Regions from separate parts of the Ruegeria sp. H9 genome, predicted to be linked through region 2. Evidence: riboswitches for the same ligand, from Rfam matches in the RefSeq annotation. Region 2 holds a riboswitch; each other region holds the start of a gene.
What was found. A riboswitch is a leader RNA that binds a small molecule or an ion and turns the genes downstream of it on or off. The one in region 2 is predicted to bind cobalamin.
Positions count from the first base shown of each region.

Region 1: linked by a shared signal. The riboswitch ahead of ACR0CZ_RS03550 (hypothetical protein) and the one ahead of ACR0CZ_RS08120 (DUF1636 family protein) in region 2 are both predicted to bind cobalamin.
Region 3: linked by a shared signal. The riboswitch ahead of ACR0CZ_RS02615 (DUF1636 family protein) and the one ahead of ACR0CZ_RS08120 (DUF1636 family protein) in region 2 are both predicted to bind cobalamin.

Region 1 covers NZ_JBQFNX010000001.1:775,493-783,100, reverse strand. The annotation lists gene ACR0CZ_RS03585 (GNAT family N-acetyltransferase) at 1-66, opposite strand, end outside; gene ACR0CZ_RS03580 (SRPBCC family protein) at 81-548, opposite strand; gene nudC (NAD(+) diphosphatase) at 588-1,571, opposite strand; gene ACR0CZ_RS03570 (bifunctional 2',3'-cyclic-nucleotide 2'-phosphodiesterase/3'-nucleotidase) at 1,768-3,630, shown strand; RNA gene ffs (signal recognition particle sRNA small type) at 3,669-3,767, shown strand; gene rsgA (ribosome small subunit-dependent GTPase A) at 3,927-4,955, shown strand; gene ACR0CZ_RS03555 (serine aminopeptidase domain-containing protein) at 4,992-5,849, opposite strand; cobalamin riboswitch at 5,971-6,191, shown strand; gene ACR0CZ_RS03550 (hypothetical protein) at 6,283-6,690, shown strand; gene ACR0CZ_RS03545 (phosphatase domain-containing protein) at 6,695-7,195, opposite strand; gene ACR0CZ_RS03540 (DNA polymerase III subunit gamma/tau) at 7,368-7,608, shown strand, end outside.
Region 2 covers NZ_JBQFNX010000001.1:1,686,658-1,694,265, forward strand. The annotation lists gene cobN (cobaltochelatase subunit CobN) at 1-460, opposite strand, end outside; gene cobW (cobalamin biosynthesis protein CobW) at 466-1,521, opposite strand; gene ACR0CZ_RS08120 (DUF1636 family protein) at 1,518-1,898, opposite strand; cobalamin riboswitch at 1,984-2,190, opposite strand; gene ACR0CZ_RS08125 (NAD(P)-dependent oxidoreductase) at 2,296-3,282, shown strand; gene ACR0CZ_RS08130 (glycosyltransferase family 2 protein) at 3,397-4,404, shown strand; gene ACR0CZ_RS08135 (class I SAM-dependent methyltransferase) at 4,397-5,008, shown strand; gene ACR0CZ_RS08140 (ABC transporter substrate-binding protein) at 5,133-6,131, opposite strand; gene ACR0CZ_RS08145 (sensor histidine kinase) at 6,110-7,477, opposite strand; gene ACR0CZ_RS08150 (response regulator transcription factor) at 7,467-7,608, opposite strand, start outside.
Region 3 covers NZ_JBQFNX010000001.1:585,469-593,076, reverse strand. The annotation lists gene ACR0CZ_RS02625 (peroxidase family protein) at 1-1,502, opposite strand, end outside; gene ACR0CZ_RS02620 (catalase family protein) at 1,521-2,588, opposite strand; cobalamin riboswitch at 2,847-3,054, shown strand; gene ACR0CZ_RS02615 (DUF1636 family protein) at 3,157-3,513, shown strand; gene ACR0CZ_RS02610 (ABC transporter ATP-binding protein) at 3,510-4,295, shown strand; gene ACR0CZ_RS02605 (ABC transporter substrate-binding protein) at 4,314-5,261, shown strand; gene ACR0CZ_RS02600 (iron ABC transporter permease) at 5,263-6,276, shown strand; gene ACR0CZ_RS02595 (LysR substrate-binding domain-containing protein) at 6,331-7,224, opposite strand; gene ACR0CZ_RS02590 (GcvT family protein) at 7,480-7,608, shown strand, end outside.

The DNA of each region.
Region 1 (7,608 bases), 910 kb from region 2:
ACCAGACAAGCCATCCGCATCGGCTTCGACAGCGTCGCGTATGATCGGTCTCGTTAAAGTGCTCATCTACTTCTCGGTTGTCAGACACCATGGAGGTGTCGTTCCTCCATATCGCGCGCGAATTCGCTGAGACGGGTCTGGAACTGCCGCCTGAATCGGGATTGCCCTAACTTCAGGGATTGAAGCAATAGGCGGGCGGGCAGCGTTTTCGCACCCAGCGATGTTTCAACGCGCAGACGTGTCCGACGTTGGGAAAGCGCCAAAAGCTCGATCACCGTGTCGCCGTTCATTCCCTTGCTGCTGGACTGGAACCGCATCAAGGACGGGCGGTCGCATTCAGTCATCTCGATAATGATATGACGTGGCTTGCCACGTATCTTGAATTCGGTCTCCCAGCTTATTCCGGCCTGCGGCACAACCGACCCCGTGACCCGACGCACATCGACCCCGCGCCGCAAGGCTTTGCGTTCGAAGCGTTCAAAATCCGAGACCATGGTGAAGACCGTCTCGATTGGGACATCGATATCTTCCTGCGCTGAAAACTGCATGTTTGCTTTTCTCTGCCCTAGATTGGGTTCAGTTTCTCGTCAGTCCAACGTGTCTGCAAGCCAGTGTTGCAACAAAAAGTGCGCAATCGCACCTTTTCGGGCAGGCAACAGCTTAGGGTGATCCCCAGCGAAGGCCTGCATCATCTCGGTCCGTGTGACCCAGATCGCATCCTCGATCTCGACCGGATCGATCTGGATATCGCGCGATAACGCCTCGCCTGCGCATCCAAACATCAGGGATGCGGGAAAGGGCCAGGGTTGGCTTGCGAGATAGCTCACCGCACCCACGGGCACGCCGGCCTCTTCCATCACTTCGCGCCGCACAGCGGCTTCCAGCGTTTCACCGGGCTCAACAAAACCAGCCAAAAGCGAATACATGCCTTCAGGCCAGCCCGGAGAGCGCCCCATCAGCACTGAATTGCCATGTGTAATCAACATGATGACCACGGGATCGGTGCGCGGGAAATGCTGGCCGCCGCAGGCCGGGCAACTGCGCTGCCAACCACCCTGAGACATCTCGCTGCGGGCACCACATCGGGCACAGAATTGATGCGTTTCGTGCCAGCCGATCACCGCCTTGGCGGTTGCCGCAATCTCTGCGTCTCGTGGGTTGAGGCGTGTCATGATGCGGCGCAGCTCGGCAAAGACACACCCCTCGGGCAGATCAGGGTGCTGCTGTTCGCTGCGGTCGACAAAATCTCCGACACCGGATAAATCCAGCCCTTCAGCCGACCAGCCCGAGATGTCCATGGCAAAAAGCGGCGAACCATCCTCGGATTTTCCAAGGAAAATCGGTTGCTCGATCACACCGCCCGGGCCCTGTTCGAGAATCTTGTGCGTCATCGGAAGCCGGACGAGCCGGTCCAGTGCCTCACCCTCAACCAACAGTTTGCCGCGCCACAGCAACACACATGTTGCCAAAGGGTCACTATAAACCTGTGCCAGTTTGTCCGCGTCGCCGCGCAGCAAACCCGCCCGATCCAGTGCCGAGCCGCCAAATGTCACCTGTTCTGCGCGTTTCATGCCTGCCGTTCCTGACTGCCGCGCAAAGGGCTGCCACGTCTTACCTGATCGTGCAACGGGTATCGACCAAACATTTTTTGACCCTGCCGCGGAATGACCGCAGCATCGCCCCGGAAATTGCATTAAATCGACCTCATGGTGGAAACGTTGACACACTGACAGCTAGAAGTTGAAGATATTGAAATCAAAGCATTTAATGCGACAACGAAGAGATGCAGATGATGGCGCACGGATTCGAATCCTTGCAACATCCGATCTACACATGCACCTGACGTCATATGATTACTATTCGGATCGCCCCGAACCCGCGATTGGTTTGACCCGTACCGCCAGCCTGATTCACGAGGCGCGCAGACAGGCTGAACGCGATGACGCCCTTGTGCTGTTGCTTGACAATGGTGATAGCCTGCAGGGAACGCCATTTGGCAACTGGGCAGCTGAAAACGTGTCAGACGCCCATCCCCTGCCACGCGCGTTCAACACGTTGAACTATGACGCGATCGGATTGGGCAATCACGATTTCGGATTTGGGCTGGAACTCGTCAATCGCATCGCTCGCCAAACCGCCTGCCCAATGATTTGCAGCAATATGCAAACCACTCAGACCGAACAAGGTTGGGATGCACACACGATTCTGCATCGGGTTGTCAGACTAAATGGACAGGACACCGCAATCCGCATCGGGGTTCTTTCTGTTTTGCCCTCTCAAACCGCACAGTGGGAAGCACATCTGCTAACGGACCGGGTCGTGGTAACAGACATTCTGGCCGCTGCGCGGCGCGCTGCTGAAGATCTCAGCGTGCAAGGTTGCGACCTGATTGTCGCCCTTGCGCATACCGGACTGGGATCGGCAATGGCCGAGCCGGATATGGAAAACGCGATCATCCCGCTGGCCGAGATGCCGCTGATTGATGCCGTCGTCGCAGGCCACACCCATCTGACACTGCCCGGAAAGGCGCATGATGGTTATCCATTCGTCGACAGTACGCGGGGGCTTGTCCATGGAACGCCGGTTGTCATGCAGGGTTGGGCCGGGTCTCATCTTGGGATCATTGATCTGACACTGCAAAAAGATACCACCGGCGATTGGCGCATTACAGGCAGCCATGTCGAAGCGCGGGCAATCGCTCAATCGGGCACCGAAATACCCGAATGCCAAAGGATCACAGAGCTGTTTGCGACCGGCCACGCTGCGACGCGCAAAAGGGTGACCAGGCCAGTGGGCACAATCCCACACACGCTGCACAGCTACTTCACATATTGCGTACCGGATCGCGGTCTGGCCTTGGTTGCGGCGGCTCAGGCCGCTGCCCTACGCCCGCATTTGGTCGATACCGACTGGGCAGATTTGCCTATCATATCGTCAGCCGCCCCGGCAAAGTTCGGCGGGCGCGCAGGAAGCAAGTACTACACGGATATCCCCTCAGGCGAGATTTCAGTTCGACATATCGCCGATCTCAGTGTCTTTCCTAATGAATTGCGCGCGGTGCTGGCCTCAGGTTCTCAGATTCGGGACTGGCTTGAGATGTCAGCCGGGCTGTTCCATCAACTTGGATCAGACGCCCCGATCGATCTTGCCGATCCTCAGCGCACGGGCTTCAACTTCGATGTCCTGCATGGCGTCACCTACCAGATCGATCTTTCGCAACCGGCGCGGTTCGATACGCTCGGTCGAGTGATTGATCCGGCATTTTCCCGCATACGCAACCTGGAATTCGATGGGCAGCCGATTGCGCCTGACCAGAGTTTCCTTGTCGCCACCAATAACTACCGCGCCAATGGCGGTGGTCATTTTCCAATTGCGCGACAAGCCCGTATGATTGACCTGCCTCAGATCAGCATACAGGATATTCTATGCAAATACGTCGCTGGCACACTGCCCGCCGACCCACTTGCGCATGCACCGCGCCCCTTTTCTTTTGTACCAAACCAAAGGCAGGGCGCGATCCTGACAACGGGGCCGCGCGCGCTACACCATGTTGCAGAGCTTGCTGAGTATCATCCACGCATTCTGCCCGACGATGCGGATGGTTTCATGCGTATTCATCTGACCTTCTGACGGGTTGCCATTTTCAGGGGATGCACCTATATCGGCTCTGAGAGGTTGGCGCGGGCGAGCGCCTCGCCAACCTGGTCAGGTCCGGAAGGAAGCAGCCACAACGAGCCCCGCTTGGGTCGATGTCCAACCTCTCACTTAGAACCTATCAGCCGCAGGAGGGCGTTTATGATTGTAGCAAAAACCCTTCGGGCAGACCGGTTCTGATCCTTTCCGATCAACTGATTGCCTGAACACGTCGCCGGCGGATGCGCGATTGCCATTCGACAGGATTGCTGTTTCTGATCACAGGCAGACCAATGTTACTTTCCTTATCGGACCTCGGATGGTCCTCTCATTTCGCGGCTCAGCATACGGCTGATCCGTCACTTCTTCCGTATCGCATCTCGGCAGTACACCGGGATCGACTGATCGGGCTGAGCCCTGAAGGTGAATCGCCTTTGTTATCTCCGGATCAATCAACCGGTGCATATGCCGTCGGAGATTGGGTTCTGGTGGATGAAAACAAACGAATACGCCGTATGCTTGACCGGCGAAGCCAGCTTCAACGCCGAGCGGCAGGTACCGGAGCTGCAGCGCAGTTGATCGCTGCAAATGTAGACGTGCTGTTCATCGTCAGTTCCTGCAACGCCGATTTTAATCTGCCACGATTGGAGCGGTATCTTGCGCTGGCGCATCAGGCAGGCTGCTATCCGGTGGTCGTTCTGACCAAATCGGACATGTGCGATGATCCGAGCCTTTATGTAGATCAAGCCCAATCGCTCGCCCCGTTTCTGACGGTACTTGCGGTCAACGCGCTGGATCACGGCGATCTCGAACAAGTTCTGTCGTGGTGTCCGAAAGGACAAACCAGCGCCTTGCTTGGATCATCCGGCGTTGGGAAAACGACGCTCGCCAACGGGATGACGGGGCAGGATCAGGCCACCGCAGGTATCCGTGAAGATGATGCGCGCGGCAGGCACACAACAACTGCACGCGCCTTGCATCGCATGCGCAACGGCGGTTGGCTGATCGATACGCCCGGCATGCGCGCGTTACGTCTGCTAGATGCGCAAGAGGGGTTGGATGAGGTGTTCTCGGACATCTCAAACCTCAGCCTGAATTGCCGCTTCTCGGATTGTCAGCACGAGACCGAGCCCGGATGTGCGGTGCAGGCGGCAATCGACGCTGGTACGCTTGATCCCGCGCGGCTGGACCGCTGGCGCAAGCTGCGGCGCGAAGACCAACACAATTCCGCTTCGGTGGCGCAGGCCCGCGCCCGCGACAAGGCGTTCGGCAAGATGGTGCGCAGCGTGATGCACGAGAAAAAATCCCGTAAAGGGCTATAACGAAGCTGGGCAACGGCCTACCGGTGCCCAGCGCTATCAGGCGATCAGCCTAGGCCAGACTGCCGCATTCCGTCTTGCGAATGCACCGATATGGCCGATCTTGGATACTCCGAATTCGCTTGGTGCAAGCAGATGGCGCCCGGCTTTGGGTCCATGGAGATCGGCAAGACGCCAGACAGCATCCGGCGGCACCATTTCATCATCTGCGAAGGTAAACAGATCGACACGTTTGCCCAAGTCTTCCCAGCGGGCGACGGGCAGTGTCGTGCCGATCTCTGGCACATAGCTTTTGGGGGCGGTGCACCATTTGCGCCATTGCCAATAGACTTGGGCAGGCAGGTCCGATCCAAACCCGACCAACCGTCCGGGCAGGTAGCCAAGCGCCTTGACCACCAGCGGCGCGTGACCAAACCAGAACAACGCCGCCAAAGCGCGATAAGGCCAAGGGTGATCCGCCAGCGTTACCAGACCCGAACAGACACAGATCATCCTGTCAATCTGATCGATATCGGGTTGGATCGGGCCAAACATTCCGCCCAAGGAATGACCGATGCTCCATAGCTTGGCCTGCGGAAACCGTCGGCGCATCTCGGCCCGGGCGGATGGAATGTCGATCAACGCCCAATCGGCCATGGTGACATTTGACCGCTTTTGCGAACCCACCAAAGAGTGACCAAAATCCCGGTAATCGTAAGTCAGGCAGGCCATGCCCTGTTCTTCGGCGAGCCATCGGGCGAAGTACTGATAGTAATCCCTCGGCACCCCAGTCGCACCGTTTATGACGACCACCTTTTCGGGGTCGGCAACCGGACGGTAAAGCCGCGCCGACAACATTGCCGGGCCGGACGGGATTTGAAAATCCTCGGTCACAACCGCCTGCTGCGTGTCCAACATGGTGCCCTCCAATACCGACTGAACTGATCAGTTCACCCGAAGCGCCTCAAGTCAAGGTTGACGTGACTGGACCATACGTCACTTGCCTGACGCAATCTTCTTGACTCGGGCACGGCGCAGCCGCTAGCCATGTCGCGATGGTTCTCGCGCCCAATCGGGCCGGGATGAAAAGGGAACACGGTGCGGTTCTGCCCGGATAAATCCGGAAAGAACCTAGTCCGAGACTGCCCCCGCAACTGTAAGCGGAGAGCAATGCCGAGATACCACTGGCCTCGAAGGCTGGGAAGGTCGGCAAAGCGATGACCCGCAAGTCAGGAGACCTGCCATCGGATGTAGAACCGAAACTCGGGCGGGGTGTCCGGGACGGGTTTGATCGTGCTCCGCACGGACCAACCTGTACCACGCCCTCGCCCTGCGCGCGGAGGGCGCATTGATGATCTGGAAGACTAAAACGCACGAATTCGCGGCGACCGTGTGCCAACGTACTGGGGCAACCTGCCCCGCACTGGCGCAAATGGCGCGGGCTCTGACGCAGGCCATGTCCGCCACAAAACCGGTCACGAAATCTGAGTTTGAGATTGAAGGCACCATAGATCTGTCGCACTGCCCGGAAGGATGCACCGCCCGCTTTCGCGCCCAATGCGACCAGATACGTGTATTCTGCGGAACCGATCCTGAAATCGATACCGGCCGGCTGGATGACTACGCAGACATGATGTTCGGAACCGAGTACCGCAGCCTACCCGCACACCTGCTAAGGAATCCTCCTTGCGCCATGCTTGAGGCTTCGCTTCTGGTGCAGCACAACGGTGGCGAAATCTCGCCACATGTTGGTGTCTAAGCCGTCAAACGGCTTGAACACGGGCCGGTTCAACGGCCCAAAGCATCTGGGCATTTGTCTCGACTGCGCAAGGACGCACCGTACGCAATCGCTTCAATGCCGCCTCAGGCCGTTCACCGCATTCAACCATCAGACGCAGAACCACCATCCCGGATCGGCCACAGCCACCACGGCAATGCACTAGCACACGGCCACCACCTGACAACGCCTGACGTGCGGTCGCGCCAACGCGGGGCCAGCGGTCCAAAATCTCTTTGGGTGGCGTGCCAAAATCTTCGATCGGCAAATGCACCCATCTGCTGGCACGCCCCTGAATATCAGCGCCAAAATTCCGCGCACCATCCTGAATCATCTCGACCTCAGTGGTCATCGAGATCACAAGTCCCGGCTTCCAGTCTGCGATAAGATCAAGGTCTTCTGTATACGTTCCTCCACGCCCAGGCATCGAGGACAAGGCCAAGGTGCCTCCGCCAACCTGCAACGCATAAACCACCAGTTGCGACATAATCTCCCCCCAAACAAACTTCACCCAACAACATACTGGTCCAGTAAATAGAATAGAGTGGATTTTAGCCGCATACCCACGCATTCCAAAATGAAAATCGTCCCGGCCGGCTGTGGACGCGGGCGGCGGGGGCCTCTACGCTGCGGCGTAACGCGAATCCGACAGAGCAGACATGACCGAGACGCCCAGCCCCGCCTACCAGGTTCTTGCCCGCAAATACCGCCCCGAAACCTTTGCCGATCTAGTCGGTCAGGACGCCATGGTGCGCACTCTGAAAAACGCCTTCGAGGCGGACCGGATCGCGCAGGCCTTCATCATGACCGGCATCCGCGGTACCGGCAAGACGACGACCGCTCGGATCATAGCCAAGGGTATGAACTGCATCGGTCCCGATGGCAGCGGCGGCCCTACCA
Region 2 (7,608 bases):
GCGCCGCGACCTCACCGCCGGTGTCGCACAGATGCGCCAGCCGCCGCAGGGTCGAGACAGGCAGGGTAGAGTAATCATCCAGCCGCGTATCCTCGCGACCGTCTGCGGGCAGTACGGCCAGTGCAATCCCTTTGGCCTGCGCCAGCGCCAGAACCTGCTGCAAGCCGTACGCCCAATAGGGCACTCCACCGATCAGACGGATCAGGATGCCCTTTGCGCCCTCCAGTGTCTGCTCGACATATGTGTCGACTGAGAGGGGATGCTTCAGCGCCGTCAGATTGGCCAGCCGCATCGTTGGCATGCGTCCTTCAGGCCCACCTCCACGATGCCATCCCGCCGCGAAAGCGCCAAGGTCACTGTCGGAAAAGGACAGCACCACCAGGTCCGCCGGGCTCTGACCCAGATCGGTCGGGGTCTCGGTTTCTTCGAGCCCATGGCTTTCGCGGAAGACGACGTGCATAAGTCTTACTCGGCAGCCTCGGTTACACCCACGAGGATATCGCGGATCTCGGCCTCTTTGATATCGTCATGCTCGGCAATGACCACAAGGCGCGAGCGACGGTCTTCGCCGGGCTCCCACAGGCGGTCATATTGGTGACGCACGCGCGCACCGACGGCCTGAACCAGTAGGCGCATGGGCTTGCCCTGAACGGCGGCATAGCCTTTGACGCGCAGGATATTCAACTCGTTGGCCAATCGTTCAATCTTGGCGACCAGATCAATCGGATCGGTTTGCTCGGGCAGTTCAACGATGATGCTTTCGAAATCGTCATGCTCGTGATCGTGATGGCCGTCGTGATGGCTGGGACGCGCGTCCATGTCATCCTCGGCCGCGGCTTCTAGACCCAGCACGACGCGGACGTCCACGGCACCCTCGGCCACTTCGACCACGGGCATGGGGCGGGGCGCTTCGGCGGCGATGATCTCTTTCGCTTTCGCAACGCCTTCCGGGCCAGCCAGATCGGGCTTGGTCAGCAGAATGATGTCGGCGCAGGAAATCTGATCCTCGAACACCTCGGACAAGGGAGTTTCATGATCAATCGAGTCATCTGCCATGCGTTGCGCATCCACCGCCTCGACATTCGGAGCGAACCGACCAGCGGCCACGGCCTCGGCATCGGCCAGAGCAATCACGCCATCGACGGTGATTTTCGAGCGGATATCGGGCCAGTCGAACGCCTTCAGCAGCGGTTTTGGCAGGGCAAGACCGGAGGTTTCGATCAGGATGTGATCGGGGCGCGGCTCTAGTGCCATCAGGGCTTCAATGGTCGGGATGAAATCATCGGCCACGGTGCAGCAGATGCAACCATTGGCCAGTTCCATGATGTTTTCTGCGGGGCAATCAGGAATGGCGCAGGACTTCAGGATATCGCCATCGACGCCGACATCGCCGAATTCGTTGACGACCACCGCCAGACGCTTGCCCTGCGGGTTCTGCATCAGGTGTCTCACCAAAGTGGTTTTGCCCGAGCCCAAAAAGCCGGTGATCACAGTGACGGGGAGTTTCTCGAGATTGCTCATTTCAGGGCTCCAATCGGGGGAATGCGGGCCGCACAGTTTTTGCGGAAATGTTCGGGACGTTCGCGCCATTTGACCAAACCGTCCTCGGTGGCGAGGTATTTGGCTGCGCCTTCGACGATGGTTTCAACATGGTCGATCTCGTTCAGATGCTCATACACGAAAGTCCAGCGATCCGGTCCTCCGCGTAGCACGATCGAGCAGCCTTCATCGCAATTCGACAGGCATTCCACAGCTTTCAAGGTAATGCCTTCGGGCAGGCCCGCCTGTTCAAGCGCCTTGTGCAGCAACGTGCCGGGGCGCTGGGCGTCATCCTCGACAGGCAGCCCGCGACGGCAGGTAGTGCAAACCAGCAGTTCGACCGGTGCGGTCTCGGTCATGTCTCTCATCCCCCCAAATCCTCTTCGTGGGGGACGGGGTTTCATGCGGGCCGATCACAGCCCCACACCGGAACACCCCGTCCGGTTTCATCTTCGGGCGTTGGCAGGTCTCCCGGCTTGCGGATGTCAGAGGAGGCCTCTGTCGGATGTCCCGCCTTCCCGGCCATACTGCCAGTGGCTTTGGGCACCCTCTCCGGTCACGGTCGCGGGGGCGGCTGCGTTTGACGGCAAAAACCGCTGACGCATTCCCTTTTCATCTGCTCTCGCAGACACCAACGAAAGGGACATGCGGCAGGGCAGGGTTGCTTGTCAAGCGAGTCGCGCCGATCCGTGAAAAAGCGGATAAAAAGCGACCTGTCGGAGTCGCTGGGCGGCATGATACTTCTGCAACGACGTGCTGGCATGGCAGCAAGATGCGAACAGGAGGATACCGCGCATGAAAGTAGGGTTTATCGGGCTGGGGAATGTAGGGGGCAAGCTATCTGGATCGCTGCTACGAAACGGTATCGATCTGACGGTTCATGACCTGAACCCGGATCTGGTGACCGAATTCGTCGCCAAGGGTGCCAAAGCCGCCAAAAGCCCGGCGCAACTGATGCGCGATTGCGATGCTGTTATAACCTGTTTGCCTTCTCCTGCGGCCTCGGATGCGGTGATGCAGGAAATGTTGCCAGAGGTCGGCCCTGGCAAAATCTGGATGGAAATGTCGACCACTGACGAAGCCGAAGTCAAACGCCTTGGCGCAATGGTCATCGAACGAGGCGGCGCAGCGGTGGATTGCCCGGTTTCCGGCGGATGTCACCGGGCAGCGACGGGTAATATCTCGATCTTCGCAGGCTGTGATCGTGAGACTTTTGAACGTATCCTGCCATTCCTGACCACCATGGGGCGGCGCATTTTGCACACGGGCGATCTGGGCTCGGCCTCTGTTCTGAAGGTGTTGACCAATTATCTGGCTACCGCCAACCTGATCACCTGCGCCGAGGCATTGGTGACAGCCAAGGCCGCCGGTATGGACCTTGGAACCACCTATGAAGCGATCAAGATATCGTCAGGCACATCCTTCGTGCACGAGACCGAAAGTCAGGTCATCCTGAACGGCTCGCGCGATATTTCCTTCACCATGGATCTGGTGAAAAAAGATATCGGTCTGTTTCAGGAGGTCGCCGACCGTGCCGGAGTTCCTCTGGAGATAAACCCATTGATGATCAAGATTTTCGAAGATGGCATCGCGCGATATGGTGAGCGTGAACTGTCCCCGAACATCATCAGGCGGCTAGAGGACGCGACCGGACTGGAGATCCAGGCGCCAGGGTTCCCAACCGAGATGCTGGACGACGAGCCAGAAGAACCGGGTTATGAGGTGATCCCGCAGAATCGGTAGATCGATTAATCGGCAAGCATTGCGGCTGTCTGGCGACCTGGTTGGACAAAATTCTGGTGCTATTCTAAATAGGTCGACAGGAGTCCGACACCGGCACAGGCAAGAGAACAACTTATGACGAATGAGACCTTTCTCATCGTAACAACGATGAAAAACGAAGGGCCTTTCATGATCGATTGGGTGGCCTACAACCACGCAATCGGCTTTGATGACATTCTGATTTATACCAATGATTGCGCTGATGGTACCGATGCCATGGGCGAACGGTTGCAAGCGCTTGGCTGGGCTCACCACCAACGAAACAGACTGGGTCCGCGCGCCGCGCCGCAGGTTCGTGCATTTTCGCTTGCGCGGAGTCACCCAAGCTATCTGTCATCGGATTGGATTCTCAGTTTGGATGTGGACGAGTATATCAATATCCGTTTGCCCAATAGTGATATAAGAAGCCTCGTTGAGGCCAGCGGCGTGGCGGACGCGATCTCGATCTGCTGGCGCATGTTCGGAAACGCGGGTCAGAACGATTTCGTTGATCGACCCGTACCTGAGACTTTCTTTCTGGCCGCCACCGAAGACGGCTATCCGCATCATCGGACCAAAGGGTTCAAAACGCTGTTCCGCAACAACGGAAAATTCAGCCGTTTTCGCGCCCATCGTCCCAGGATCAATCCAGAAGATGCACCGAACCCTGACACGCCATACGAAGGCGTGTTGTGGCGGGATTCGGGCGGGAACCTGTACCCAGCAGACCAAGTGAAATGGAAAGCATGGCGTGGTTTCAGCCATAAATTCGCGCGCATTCATCATTATGCTGTGCGCAGCACTGATAGCTTTTTGGTCAAGCGCGACCGTGGGCGCACCAATCATGTGGGGCAGGATCAAGGGCTCAAATACTGGCTCATGATGAACCACAATGATGTTGAGGATCGCTCAATTCTGGAACACATGCCGGCTATGCACGACATCAAAGCTGAGATGATGGCAGATCCGCTATTGGCAGACCTTCATCATAAAGCATGTGAGTGGCACAGGTCGAAAGCCGAAGAATTGAGAGCCAGACCGGATTGGGTTGATCTGGTTGAAGCGTTGCAAAATTCCTCAACCGGAGAAGACGTCTATGGGTGAAGCTGTATCTGCTGAGGATCGCCGCAAGAAGCAAGCTGAGCAGCGCGAGCGGAAGGATTCCCTGCGGCGCGAAATGCTCAAGACCATGCCGCATGGACGGTTGAGCGTTGAAATTGGCGTTTGGAAGGGCGAATTTTCGCGGATTCTGCTGGAAGAGCTGCAACCCTCGAAATTGTGCCTCATCGATCCCTGGCAAGTACAGCAAGACCCGGATGGCGGTGCTTCGCTTGCCGGAGCGCGCACGCAAAAGGATATGGATCGGATCTACGATGCAGTAACGGGTAAATACAGCACCGAGATCGCCAAGGGGCAAATTTCGATCATTCGCGACTATTCGCGACCGGCGCTAAGCCTGTTTGAAGATCAGAGCATCGGGTTTGCCTATTTGGACGGCGACCATTCCTACGAGGGCGTAAAAACGGATCTGGATGCTTTGCTGCCCAAGATGATCGAAGGCGGCGTAATCATGCTTGACGATTATCACAGGCGCGGTTGGTGGAAAGATGACGTGATGCGTGCGTTCCACGAATTCCTCGGGGCAAATTCTGCGGGGCTGCGGCTCAAGGCCATCATGGGGGCGCAGGTGGCCGTCGAGAAACTTTGAGCCGAGATCATTTTTCTGATTATAGATTCGTGCGACGTAACCCAGGCTGGCTAGTGTCTTCCAGCGTCAACAGTGTTAAGCAACAAGTTCAGCGATGACGGATAGGGTTGTTGTCTAAGTCCGATCATCTTTGAATAGCGGCACTTTCCCAGGCAGACAGGAACTTTCTGCGCTTCAGCGTATCGAGGAACGTCAACAACGCAGGGTCCAGCGCTATCGCTGCGCTTTCGGTCGTGGAGTCCTGCGTGTCCAGAAGTGGCAGTGCTGCCAGTGATTCCGGATTCAGCGTGGTCAGGTGCCGGACAAAGGTTTCCGCTTCCTCCGGCAAGCGGCTTTTGCCAGTTACCATGGCGGTTCGCATCATCGTCGTCTGAAAATCCGAAGGCAGAATGATCTGAAGGGCATCCTTTCCTTCTGTTCGTACCGCCGCATAACTGCCAAGCACGTTGTAGGCCACCGCGATTGTACCATCCGCCAGGTCGTTAATCATGTCGCCCGAACAACAATAAAGCCGCACATCCAGGCCGCCCAATACCTCCATCAGTCGCCAATAGGTCTCCGAGGCGCGGGCGTCCTGCGTCGCGAACAAATAGCCCAATCCCGACTGGCGCACGTCATAAGTGCCGACTTTGCCCCGAAAATCATCCGGGCGGGCACGCAGCGCTTCGATCAGTTCCTGCCGCGTTTGCGGCATTGGTTGTCCTTCGAACGCGGTGCGGTTGACAACGATGGTTGCGGGTTCCGAAGTGAAGGCGAACAGGCTTTGATGCCATTGCGCCCAAGGGGGGTGCGGAAGATCATTAAGCGCCAGCGCATATCCGTCATTCGCGAGCTTCAGTTGCAGGTCCATCGCGCTGGAAACGACAACGTCGAACGCTTCTGGCGTGGCTCGGACGCGTCGGTCGATATCGGCCGTGCCGGTCACCAGATATTCGACCGATATCGCTGGATTCTGGGCGACGAAATCCTCGATCAGCGGCGCAAACAGGGCGGTATCGGTGCTGGAAATGACCCGCAGTCGGGGGCCGTCGGCACTTTCGTTGAATATTTGTCGGTCTTCCCAATCCTGAGCCCCTGCGCCGCTGGCGAACAGGCATAGGATCAGAGTGACAAGATAACGCATGCGCCGCCCTCCGCTTTGTTTGACAGTACCAGCGTGCCACCATGGGCGACCGCGACGTCCTGGGCAATGGTTAGCCCGAGGCCCGATCCGATGGTTCCTGCCGCGTTCTGACCACGTTCGAAACGTCTTGTGAGCGTTTCGATTTCATCGGGCGGAAAGCCTGGCCCCTGGTCGCTGACCGTGATCCGGGCTGTGGGTGATCCTGCGACATCGATGACTACGGTACTGTCCGCTGGCGCATATTTAAGCGCATTGTCTACCATGTTCCGCACCGCATTTTGGATGAGGATGGGGTCGCCCGAATACATGACCTGCGGATCGCCAGTCAAAGCAAGCGAAAGGTCTTTCATTTCAGCGATGGGCGTCAAGCGCTGGACAAGCTCTCGGATCAGAGTCACCAGATCGATATCCTCGCGCTCCAGATGGTCGGCGCGGAATGTGATCATGGCATGATCCAGTAGTTGCCCCGCGGCCCGAGAGCTTTCGTCGATAGCGCGCATCATTGATCGTAACGCCTCGCGGTTGTCTTCTCTCTCCACCCGTTGCAGCGTCGCCTCGGCATAAGACCTGACCGTTGCCAGCGGGGTGCGGACCCTATGGGCGGCCTCGGCGATAAAGTCCTCGGATTGGCTGAGAGACTGGTCCAGGCGTCCCATCAGCGAATTCAGCGATGACACCAAAGGCGCCATTTCACGCGGTACTGGTTTTTTGAATGGGCTGAGATCTTGCGGTCCCCGACGGGTGACGGATGTCGTTAATCTGTCGAGCTGGCCGATGGTGGCCGAACTCACCCAGAAGGACAATACAGCCGCAAGCACAAAGAACCCCAATCCCAAAAGGCCGGCATTGCGTGAGATTTGATCCAGCGTCTCCGACAGCGCATCTTGGGTCTGTCCCAGGGCCACTTCGATTTCTGTCTGATTCCCCAGCCCAACCAGTGTGCGGCTGGCACTGACCTGACGAACGTTTTCACCGCGCACCTCACCGAAGCGAAAGGTCCACTTTCCATCAGCGGGTCCTTGAGTCGGGGTCAGGTCTTCGTAGCCGGACAGGAACTCGCCATCCTGAAAGATCGCATAAAACACCCGGTCGTCCGACGGCGTGCTCAGCATTGAAAAGGCAGCATAGGGGATATCGACTTCAAGCTCGCCTCCGCGCAGCGCCGCGGCGTCGAGGATCGAGGTGACTGAGGCACCCAGAATGTTGTCCTGACCTTGCTGGGCAACCTGAACTGCATAGTCGCGGACAGCAAAGAACAGCACAAGGGCCAGAATCGCGGCACCGCCGATTAGCGTTAGCGCAAGACGGTTTCGTAGTGATCCGGAAACGTTTGGATTAGTTGCCATGATCCAGCCTGTAGCCCAAACCGCGCAACGTTGTGATCCTGAGCTCCGATTTTTCCAGATGCTTGCGCAGTCGGCCGACATAGACCTCGATGGCATTGTCCGAAACACTGTCGTCGTAGGAGAACAACCGG
Region 3 (7,608 bases), 1.1 Mb from region 2:
TTGTTCATAAGCTGCGTGATCGCGTCATACGCCACCATCGATGTCATCAGATCGCCCATGATCACATCGCCCTTGTGCTGTTCCGCAAAGAGACCAGGGAACAACTCGACCCTATTGACGTCGCAATAGAGCCGGCTCAGGTCGGCAATCAATTCTTCCGCAAACGGCTGATCACCAATCATCTCAGTAAAGCTTGAATGCGGTTTGCGGCAGAAATGATGACGATAAGTGTTCAGCGACGGAAGACGCGCCTTACGCGTCAGGGCAATCGTAGCTTCGACAGGGGCAGGAGCACCGGGCGCAGGCCTTTGGAACAGGAAATCGGGCGTGTTGCGCAGCGACATGCGGGCCGCAGGTTGGCGCGACAATGATCGGATCATTTCCGCCAAGCCTGTTTGTTCGACCAGTCGTGGATTGAATCTGAACCCCTCCGGGCCAACCTGTGCGCCGTCGATTATAAATCGCTCGGGGATCATCGAATGCCAGCGGTAGAGCAAATTGAACTCAATCGCGATCTGGTTGGAATGATGCCACGGTTGCCAGCGATTGACGCCAACGGGTAGTTTGAAAGGCATATTGGCGATGTGGGCGATGTAGTCCTCAAGCACAAGCTTGATCAGCAATGCGATCAAGGTGCAGCGTGTAGTCTGGAACACACGCTCTTTATCCCAGCCTGATATGCCGCGCTTTTCGCGCCACAACAGATCGGCAAAGGTGTTATGGGCGCGCAACATCAGTGTATTGATCGTGATATAGCCTATCGTACCATTGCCATTATCGAGCCCGGTTGCATGAAAATCGAGCAGTAGCTGGTCGATTGCGTGATCGCTGAGACCCGGATGCGCCCGTTTCACCGCATTCCACAGCTTGCAGGGATCGTGCAACGGCTTTCCGCAATTCTCGCCAGTGGCGAGACTGCCATCAAAAGGGGGTGCTAGCTTAACACCACCGGATTGGTTTTTTTGAAACAGCTTCGGAGCCCACATCTCGCCCTGTGTATCCAGACGAAAGGCCAGCCGGTGGGTTAGTTCATTGGTATCGGGATCGCGTTCGCGCAGCATGTCGGTCTGAAAATCGTTCAGCCCGTAGATTTGGCACAGATCGACTTCGTGGTTCGAATCCGTCTGATCAACCGGTCCTTTCGCCCCAAAGGTGCGAAGGAAACTGTCGGTAAACCATTGTGCGGCCGAGATAAACAATAGTGTCGATCCTTGCGGGCACATCAAGGTAAGCGGGCTGCCATCCATTTGTGTCCGTCGGCGAAAGAGATCAGCAACTTCGCTTTCCGACGGCAGGACGGGTGAGAGGTCTTCTGGCGTCGTATGCCGACCGATCCAGCGATGGGAAAACACGCCGGGCCATGTCGTGTAGTCTGTGCCCATTGTATAGGGCCGCGGTCGGTGGATCTTCGCGGCGTTTGCAAGCCTGATCGCGGCCAAATAACTCGTAACGGGTGGGGAGATCTTGAATCCGAGTTTGATCAGATCATCAACGTCCAGCATCAATACATCTCCGTTTGGTCATCGGTTCGGGAACCGGGCGCGGGCCAGGCTAAGATAGGTTCTGAGCCGGATCGCATTAATCGGTCCTAAAGGTTCGTGATCTGCCGTGACACGCCAGGGCGAGAAGCTCATCGCGTCGCCATTCTGCGGATCAAATTCTGCACCTTTGGGAATCGTGATATCCGCCACGGGCGTGACGGTATGATGGTACGGATCAAGAGGTGCATCTGGTTGCGGATCGCATGCCCACCGGATGCGATTGTCTAGCACATCGAACTCGTCGGCCGGGCGCGGGGGCTCAATCACACACAGCTCGAAGTGATTATCTCCATCGGCCACGTCTTGCCGCAAACACTGACCGATCCCATCTGGGTCGTCTAACGGATGTGCCGGAACTTTTGGTTTAGCGCTGCGGGCCAGGTATCGGACTGTTAGATCGGGGCCCAGCCGATACGGTGTTGTCGACCAGAAATGGACCTCAAAAGGCGAGTGCATATAGTTCGAGGCGAAATCACTCGCGACGCGAAACTGACGCTTGCCTTCACGAGTGAGGAAGGCGCGAAATCCTGCGCGCAGCCCTTTGGTGATCAACCTAAGGCTCCATTTTCGTCGCCCTTTGATCGCGTGCTGGACCGCTTGTAATGTGGCGACAAGTCTGCCCAATCGCTCATATTCATCGGGGACGTAGCTGGGAAACACATCCTGATCGACCAATACAAAATCGAACTCGTCGCTGAGTTGTGTGGTCCCCAGATGCGCAAGTGCTTCGGCGTCGATCAGCTTGGGGCCAGGCACGTCAAAAAGCTTGATCGCCATCCCGTGGGCATCCGATTTCCGGTCATCCAGATGCGCGCCGTTGGAAAAGCGAAGTGCGGCTGAATAGGCAGCGGGCTGTTCAAACAGGCCGTGACGGAACTGTTCTGGTAGATCGTTTCTGACGGTGAATGTTGCAGCCACGCACCCGTGACTGCGCCCATGCTGAGCCCTTAAGCGATGGCCTTTCCACCGTGCAACGGCCTCGAGATTGTGGTCAATGACATCATCAACAATATCCGGCGGCAATGCGTTTTGCGAAACATGTGTCAAAGAACCGTCTCCTTGGATAAACCCAGGCAATGATCAAACAGGGGCAAGGCGCTGACAAAGCTAAACCTCTAAATTTGTTCAGCTTACCTCAGATTGTCTAATTTCCAAACACACCAACTATGGACAGCCGTGGCCAGACAAATTCGGCGCGCAGCCCTACCCATTCGGTTGGTGCTTCGGACACGTGGTTGCCGGCGCTCGATCCTCGACCAGAGTTGGGCGCCTTCGACTTTATCATTGACGTGTCCGGTGTTCTCGGGCACTCAATCGATTGATGGTTCCCGGTGGTGTTGCCGCGGGATGAAAAGGGAATACGGTGAGGTTTGCCAAAAGGTGCCAATTCCGTAACTGCCCCCGCAACTGTAAGCGGTGAGCAAGGTCAAACAGCCACTGGTCCACAGGGTCGGGAAGGTTGGCCGAGCGCGGACCCGCAAGTCAGGAGACCTGCCATCAGATGTTTAACCAACCCGGGGCGGGGCGTCCTGGAAGGAGGCTTTGATGGCGCGTCAATCGCGTGTTTACATTGTCGGCAGCTTCCGCATGCGCTTGGAAACAAGTGGAGTGGACCATGCCAGATACGCCTGATCATTTCATTCTAGTCTGCGAAAGCTGCACTGAAGGGCTGCCCCTTGATGAAATTTGCGATGCGTTGACTGGGAAATTACCTCGCAGTTTTGCGATCCGCGCGTCGTCTTGCATGGCAGGCTGCGATAGTCCCAGAACGGTTGGGTTCCAGGCCGTAGGAAAGGCGCAATACCTTTTTGGTGGCATTCAGACCGCGGATGAGGTGCAGGCGCTGGCTGAGTTTGCAGCGCAGTATCGTGAAAGCCCGGATGGCTGGACAAATGCCACTGATCGCCCGCAGGCGTTGTCCAATAAAACCCTCTCGCGCATGCCGCGGATCGAACAGGGGGCATCGCAATGACGTTGCCACCCTTTCTGATTGCCGAAAACCTTGAGTATTATGCCCTTAACGGAGATGTCCTGTTGCAGGGCGTCTCGTTCGAGTTGGACGAGGGTTCCATTCTAGCCATCGCCGGCCCGAACGGGGCGGGGAAAACGACGCTTCTCAATCTGTTGTGCGGCGCTGAGCCGCTGGCACTTGGCGATGTTCGGATCAAAGGACGCAGTCTGAAACAGCTCACGGCCAAAGAGCGTGCGCGCATGATTGCAGTGGTAGGTCAGCAGGAACTGCCCGATGGACGCTTGGCGTTACGCGATTATGTTGCGCTGGGGCAAATACCCATCCGTGCGGACCGCTCTGCCGAAGGCCACGCGCAAGAGCTGGACCGGATTTTAGACCTGACCGGTCTCGCCAATCTCGCGGACAAGCGCATGGCCCAACTGTCCGGAGGCGAACGTCAGCGTGCCCATATCGCGCGTGCTTTGGCGCAGAACCCTTCGTTGCTGTTTCTGGACGAACCGACCAACCATCTGGATCCTGATGCAAAAGGGCGGATGCTGTCTTTGGTCGCCGAGCTTGGGATCACCGTGGTCATGATCGTACACGATCTTGTCATGATCCCCGAATTCGCCACACACGTGGCGCTGATGAAATCGACCCGCATGATCGAGTTTGGGTCGGTGGACAAGGTGCTGACACCCGAAAGAGTCCGCGAAACTTTTGGCGTTGATTTCCTCTGCTTTCTCCACGAAGGCCGCGTGATCCCGGCGCTTGATATTCGAAGAACTACAGTCTCAACTTAGTCGAAGGAACACACTGAGATGAAATACATCTGGCCCGTGGCGTTGGCCACCGCCATGGCAAGCGGTGCTGCTGCGCAAGAAGTCACCGTAGACAACTGCGGCGAACCGCTGGTTTTTAATACCGCGCCCGAGCGCCTGGTTGTGCATGACATGAACATGACCGATATGGCCTTTGCATTGGGTCTGCAGGACAAGATCGTCGGCCTGACCGGCATCACCGGCTGGTACAAGACCAGCCCTGATTTTGATGCCCTGCGTGGCGACATCCCCGAGCTTGCGCCAAAATATCCGACCGTCGAAAATTTGGTGGCGGTTGAACCCGACCTGTTCTTTGCCGGTTGGTACTATGGCATGAAGCCGGGTGGTGATGTGACCCCAGATACATTGGAACCGTTCGGAATCAAGACCATGGTTCTAACCGAAAGCTGCGTCCATCTGGACAAGGATCGCCCCGAAGCCAGCATGGATCTTCTATTTGGCGATGTGTTGCGCTTGGGCAAGGTGATGCAAGTCGAAGACAAGGCCGAGGCTTTGGTCTCGGGCTGGAAAGAGCAGCTGGCAGCGATCGAAGCCAAGACTGCTGAACTGCCCAGGCCCCGCGTCTTTCTTCTGGATGGTCCTGCAGATGCTCCGTTTACCGCCGGTAAATTCGCGATTCCCGATGCGATGATCACAGCCGCCGGTGGTGAAAACGTCACTCATGACATGGACACGAGCTGGGGCCGCACTTCGTGGGAGGCCGTTGCCGCATCGAACCCGGAATTCCTGGTTTTGTTGGATTATCAGACCGGCAATGGCGCCGAGGACACCTTCAAGTTCCTGCAGGAACATCCCGTCATGTCCCAGACTGACGCCGTCAAGAACGAACGCTGGATCGGATTGCGCTACGAAGAGCTGACGCCGGGACCGGCAAATATCGAAGCGATCTCGAAGATGGCGCGCGCGATGCATCCGGGTCAGAGCTGATATGGGCCGATTGGGCCTGACATTGTTGCTGGGGGCGGTCGTTCTGACCGCCCTTTTGCTGATTTCCACGATCTACGGCACAACCTCGATTCCTTTGTCCGACACCTTCACCGCGATATTGCGCGGTACCGGGTTGCAGGACGGAGAGATGTCGCCGCTGCATAGGATCGTATTCGACCTGCGACTGCCCCGCGCGTTGTTTGCAGCCGTGATCGGTGCCGGGCTGGGCATCGTTGGCGTGGTGCTGCAAACGACCACACGTAATGACCTTGCCGATCCATTTCTGTTCGGCCTGTCCTCGGGCGCGGCAGCGGGGGCGGTGTTTGTAATTACCGTGACCGGAGATATTCTGGGTTTCTGGACTCTGCCTCTGGCTGCCTTTTGCGGCGGTCTTGTGGCGTCGGGCATCGTGCTGGCGCTGGTTCATGGGCTTCGCACCAGCGCACCGGAGAAGCTGATCCTTGCGGGTCTGGCTGTGTCGTTTTTGTTTTCGGCCATCACCAACTATCTGATCTTCGCCGGTGATAGCCGCGCCGCCCATTCTGTCATCTTCTGGATGCTGGGGGGGCTGGGCCTGGCCCGTTGGGAGACGTTCCCGCTGGTGTGCATCGGTCTGCTGCTGATCCTGTGCTATTCGCTTTATCGCAGCCGCTGGTTGGATGCGCTGCTGACCGGGGATTTGACTGCCGCTACTCTGGGTGTGCCGGTTCGGGGTCTGCGGTTCAGCATGTTTTTCACCGCAGCTTTGGCAACGGCCGTGTTTGTTTCCGTAGCCGGAGTGATTGGTTTTGTCGGTCTGATGGTGCCGCATATTGCACGCGGGATCGCAGGTCCCCTGCACAAAAACCTTCTACCTGCCGCCGCTATGGTTGGTGCTGCCTTGTTGACCGGCTCTGACATTCTCAGCAGGCTTCTGCTGGCTCCGCAAGAATTGCCGGTGGGGATCGTCACAACTTCAATCGGATCGGTGTTTGTGTTCTTGCTTTTATTCAGGACAGCGAGAAATCAACGGTAAGACCCTCGATCTTCGCTCCCAAGATATTTCGTTCTGATCAGATCTGAGCCGAGTTTAAACCTTTCCGTCAGCCGCTTGGCCGAGCCACTTGAACACAAGCTTGGCTCGGTCGGATGAGGTGTTGTGTAGTTTCACGTAGAAATCCAGTTGCGATGAGATGGTTTGCGGCAACAGTCTGACCAGTTTTCCGGATGCGGTCAGCTCCGAGGTCAGTCCCTCCCATCCCAGCACTGCGCCCATATCGTCCTGAGCGGCCTGAAGCGCAATCGTGTAATTGTTGACCCGATGCGCGGAATTCAGCGGGCCTTCATAGCCGAGTTTCTGGGTCCAGGCACGCCAGTCGGTCCAGCCGGTATCCGGAGCGTCGAGATGAATTAGGGGGACCCTGGCAATATCTTCAACACGTTTGATGGGATTCTGTTGCGCAAACCTTGGGCTGCAAAGCGCCATGATCTTGTCGTGAAATAGTGTCTTGAAGATGCCCGTTTCGCGACTGGAATCGCCGTAATGGATACTTAGGTCGCATTTTGACGTGTCGATGCCGAGGTCGGTCACGACCTGCGTCACGGAAACATGTCCGTATTGCTTCCAGAATTGCGCAAGGCGCGGGGTGAGCCAAAGTGAACTGACAGCCGTGGTTGAGCGGATCGTCACACCTTTTCTGTCATATTGACGCCGCAACTGCCCAAGTGCTTCGCTGATGCCTTCCAGACCACGTTGAAGGGCAACAAGAAGATAAGCACCGCTTTCAGTAAGTTCCACGCCGCGATGATGGCGCAGAAACAGCGCGCATTGCAGCTCGTTTTCCAGCGCTTTGACCTGATGGCTGATTGCGGCCGGCGTGACGTTCAGCTCTTCTGCAGCGGTCTTGAAGCTTACATGCCGCGCAGCAGCCTCAAAGCTGATAAGCGAACTTACAGGTGGAAGATCGTAGGGCCTGTTGAGCAAGGTGATTTGACCTGTGATGGTTTGTACATCCAATATTATATAAGCACTATCCGAAGATCAGGCTTAGCTGATCTTATTCAAAGTGAATCTTTTTGCAATTGCCCACCAGCGGTTCACGGTGAAAATTCGCCACAACCGTTTGAGACATGATCAATGGATGTATCAAAGGTCCTCAAGACCCTTGGCGTTCATATCGATCTTTCCTCATGCAATGCGACCCCCGGTTGGTCGTGCACAAGTTGAAGGAGTTGCAGTATGCAGTCACATGCAAAAGTCGTGGTTGTCGGAGGTGGGTGCGTCGGTGCGTCAATTCTGTACGGGTTAACCGAACATGGGTGTTCCGATGCCGTTATGCTGGAGCGCACCACACTGACCTCGGGTTCG